Regions from separate parts of the Neobacillus sp. NRS-1170 genome, predicted to be linked through region 1. Evidence: riboswitches for the same ligand, from Rfam matches in the RefSeq annotation. Region 1 holds a riboswitch; the other holds the start of a gene.
The links. A riboswitch is a leader RNA that binds a small molecule or an ion and turns the genes downstream of it on or off. The one in region 1 is predicted to bind thiamine pyrophosphate.
Positions count from the first base shown of each region.

Region 1 (2,204 bases):
GAATAAGGTTTCTGACGTCCAATATGAACAATATCATAATATACTGGAGAAATTTGTCCAAAGTGCGGTCGTATGGGATAAACCAATTGTCCTTCACGCAGTCCATGAGGATGCACCGATTGTTTGTGATCTTTTGGAAAAGTACTCTATTAAAAAGGCACATTTTCACTGGTTTAAGGGAGACCAGAAAACCATCATGAGAATGATAGAGAATGGCTATTTTATTTCTGTTACCCCTGATATCGTTTATAAAGAAAAAATAAGGAACATCGTTCACATGTATCCTCTAGAGCAGATAATGATTGAAACAGACGGTCCATGGCCGTTCGAAGGTCCTTTTACCGGGAAAATGACCCATCCGAATATGATGATTGAAACAATACGGGAAATTTCAAAAATAAAAAAATTGTCATTAGAAGAAGTTTCTGATACATTATGGCGAAACACGGTATCATTTTATGAGCTAGAAAATCGTTAAAAGAAGGGAAATCAATGATGAGCAAGCAAGTGATAGTCTATACGACAAACGACTGCATTGAATGTACAATGGTTAAAAAAGTTCTTACAGAAGAAGGGATCCTTTTTGAAACTAGGAACGTTTCGGAAAACCCTGAATATCAAAAGGAAGTGGAAGGGTACGGTTTTTTAGGGGTGCCAGTAACAGTTGTTGGTAATCGGGTAGTGAAAGGATTTACAAATGAATTAAAGGAGCTAATGGAGCTGGCGAAAAAAGAATAAAAACATTTAGTATATGAAGGAATAGACAAGGAAGTATTTTTTATTTATCATAATAATATTATGTAAACCTTATAGGATAATTTTTTTAAGTAATTAAATCTTTACTTATAAGTTTAATAGGAGTATTATTGATTTGAAATTAATACGTTAAGTATCTACTAGGGGTGCCCATAATGCGGGCTGAGAGAAAACGGCAACGTTTTTAACCCTTTGGACCTGATCTGGATAATACCAGCGTAGGAAAGTAGTCGAGAATAGTCATTGCGCTTACTTGCTTATGAACCAGGTCCATGTGTGGATCTGGTTTTTTTATTTTAAAAAAAGAAAAGAGGAAAATCTAATGGAAAAAAACAGTTTGTATGAAACATTACAAAAAGTAAGAGAAGTGAATCCACTTGTACATAATATCACAAATGTAGTGGTAACGAATTTTACCGCAAATGGGCTTTTGGCACTTGGGGCATCACCGGTTATGGCTTATGCAGAGGAAGAAGTAGCCGATATGGCCAAAATCGCTAGTGCGCTCGTTTTAAATATTGGTACCTTAAACTCTCAAAACGTCAATTCTATGATTCTTGCAGGAAAATCTGCAAATCAACACAATGTCCCGGTCATTTTTGACCCAGTTGGTGCTGGAGCAACAAGCTATCGGACAGACACAGCCCAAAAAATCATGAAGGAAGTTAAAGTCGCAATCATTAGAGGAAATGCGGCGGAAATTGCAAATGTCGTTGGTGAAAAGTGGGAAATCAAGGGCGTTGACGCTGGTAATACCGAGGGAAATGTGATTGATCTTGCGATTACAGCTGCCCAGAAAATGAATTGCTTAGTAGTCATTACCGGAAAGGAAGATATCGTCAGCGATGGCAATACCACATATGCCATTGCAAATGGTCATCCAATTTTAACAAAAGTAACGGGCACAGGATGCTTATTGACCTCTGTAATCGGTGCTTTTGCAGGTGTCGAAAAAGATCTAATCAAGGCTTCCGTTGCTGCGTTAACTTTTTATGGAATTGCAGCGGAAAAGGCAGCACAAAAAACAATTGAACAAGGACCAGGCAGTTTCCAAATCGAATTTTTAAACCAATTGTCAGTTGTTTCAACTGATGATATCAAACAATACTGCGCAATCAAACAGGTTTAAGGGGGCAAATAAAATGAAAAAAGCATTAACGATTGCAGGATCGGATAGCGGCGGTGGAGCGGGAATCCAGGCAGATCTTAAAACTTTTCAGGAATTACAGGTTTTTGGGATGTCAGCTTTAACCGCAGTTACCGCGCAAAATACACTCGGTGTTCATGGAGTGTATCCGATGTCAGTAGAAGCCGTAGTAAAACAAATGCAAGCGATTGGTGATGATATGGGAACGGATGCCGTGAAAACCGGAATGCTGTTTAATGCAGAGATTATCGAGGCGGTTGCTGAAAATATAAGAAAATATAATTGGGAAAATCTTGTGGTA
Region 1 covers NZ_JBITPF010000032.1:70,177-72,380, reverse strand. The annotation lists gene ACIFOT_RS15090 (TatD family hydrolase) at 1-478, shown strand, start outside; gene ACIFOT_RS15085 (glutaredoxin family protein) at 493-738, shown strand; TPP riboswitch at 889-998, shown strand; gene thiM (hydroxyethylthiazole kinase) at 1,079-1,885, shown strand; gene thiD (bifunctional hydroxymethylpyrimidine kinase/phosphomethylpyrimidine kinase) at 1,899-2,204, shown strand, end outside.

Region 2 (2,204 bases), on a different contig from region 1:
TGCAGAAAAACCACTGAATTTATGCTTAATGCAAACTACCAGAGCAGTAAGCATGGCATGGTAACTGAGAGTAGTTGTCCATTATGTAAAAAATCAGCAGTATTCGTCATAATGACTAAGGAAGGTATAGATGAACAAGGCGAAAATGCTGATACTTTTATTTATGACCTTCAAGCTTCCAAACATCCGGTAAATCAAATAGAAAGTCTACCCAATATACCCAAGGATCTGATCAGGGCCTACCGTTCAGCAATAAATGTTTATGAAGCTAGAGAAAATTCAGCTACTGCCGTTATGTCAAAACGTGTGATTGAAAGTATCCTAAAGCATTTTCTCGGGGATAAAAGTAAGGCTCAGCCTTTGTCTCAACAGCTTGAAATCCTGCCGAATCATGTGGATTTGGCAAAGCCTATTCAATCCCTTAGCCATTTATTGGCAACTGAGGGTTCCCTTCATCGGATGCTTGAATTGGAAACGGAAATGGATTACGAGACAACATCGTTAATAATGGACTTATTAGAAAACTTGATTGAGTATCTTTTTGTTTTGCCCGGGAAAATCGAAGTTACCAATAATAAGATAGGAAAGAAATTTAATTAGCAGAAAGCATAGTAAACTAAATATAAGTTAAATGAAGGTTCCCTTAGTATAAAAAAGTTATTTAACTTTTCTAACAGAAGTGTTAACATTATCCTTAAAGGTTAACATTACAAATTAATATTTCAAGCAATTCCGCTAGAGGTGCCTTTTTAAAGGGCTGAGATTGAAGTGTTACTTCGGGACTCTATGAACCTGATCTGGGTAATACCAGCGTAGGGAAGTGGAAAACTGGATATTTGAAGAACCATCGTTTCTATTCAAATTTTCGACCACTTCCTTAAACATTTGGAAGTGGTTTTTTGTTTTTCACTTTATTTCATAGATAAGCGGAATCTTCTCAAAGGAGGGACTTGTATTTTCACTAGTTTTAATGGGAAAGAGTTCCATATTATCTCCAATGGAAAAATGCCGATCGAGCAATTATGTGAAATTGTAATGGATATTCACCCATATGTAACGGCGATTCACTTACGAGAGAAACAAAGATCAGCTAGGGAGCTTTTTCACGCAGTTGAACTTTTAACAAAGAAAAACATACCCCTATCTAAGATCATTATTAATGATCGGGTCGATGTTGCCTTCGTAACAAGGGTCAGGGGAGTTCAATTAGCCTTTCATAGTTTAGATGCAGACCTTGTAAAAGAAAATTTTCCTCAACTTGTGTTAGGGAGTTCCATTCACTCCTACGAGGAAGGAGAAAAAGCAAAAGAGAAGGGTGCTGATTACCTCCTATACGGTCATGTTTTCCCTTCACAGTCAAAACCGGGTAAGACCCCAAAAGGGTTTGAAGAATTATCGAGGCTAACACAACTATCCATTCCTGTTATTGCTATCGGAGGCATAACCCCAGAGAATACGGGGCAGGTACTTCAGGCAGGGGTAAAGGGGATTGCAGTCATGTCAGGAGTTTTAGAAGCGCCCGATCCATTATCCGCTGTTAAAACTTACGTTCATGCATTAGAGGAGGGTTAAAGTGGAAAATTCATTTGATGTTGCCATAATTGGTGGAGGAATTAATGGGACCTCCATTGCCTATCAACTATCAAAAATGGGAAGAAAAGCAATCATCATTGAGAAAGATCAATTGGCTTGCCAAGCGTCAAGTGCGGCTGCCGGAATGCTGGCAGCACAAGCGGAGATTGAACAAGACGGTCCTTTATTCCAGTTGGCTTTAAAAAGTCAGGCGATGTTTTCTGCAATCACAAGTGAGTTATATGAATATTCAGGAATCGATATCGAGTATGTGAATAAAGGGATGTTCAAAATTGCTGAAACCGAAGAAATAGCAAACGAAGTAAAAAAACAGGTTGCCTTTCAAAGGAAATGGGATCCAAAAATTAAATGGCTGGATGCAAAGGAATTACAAGAAATGGAACCTTCCCTTTCGCCAAATGTAGTCGGAGCGATGTTTCTCCCTAACGATGGGCATGTGCAGCCAGCAAAGTTAACCGATGCGTTTGCCAAAGCGGCAGTCTATTTTGGGGCGGAAATACGTGAAAACACGGAGGTCCTTTCGTTTATTTTTGAAAATGGACAGGTGAAAGGGGTTAAAACCACCAAAGGCATCATACATAGCGAGCAAGTGGTCGTAGCAACTGGGGCTT
Region 2 covers NZ_JBITPF010000003.1:50,265-52,468, forward strand. The annotation lists gene ACIFOT_RS00200 (hypothetical protein) at 1-600, shown strand, start outside; TPP riboswitch at 728-836, shown strand; gene ACIFOT_RS00205 (thiamine phosphate synthase) at 988-1,572, shown strand; gene thiO (glycine oxidase ThiO) at 1,574-2,204, shown strand, end outside.
Region 2: it holds a riboswitch for thiamine pyrophosphate, as region 1 does, so the genes downstream of both, ACIFOT_RS00205 (thiamine phosphate synthase) here and thiM (hydroxyethylthiazole kinase) in region 1, are expected to answer to the same signal.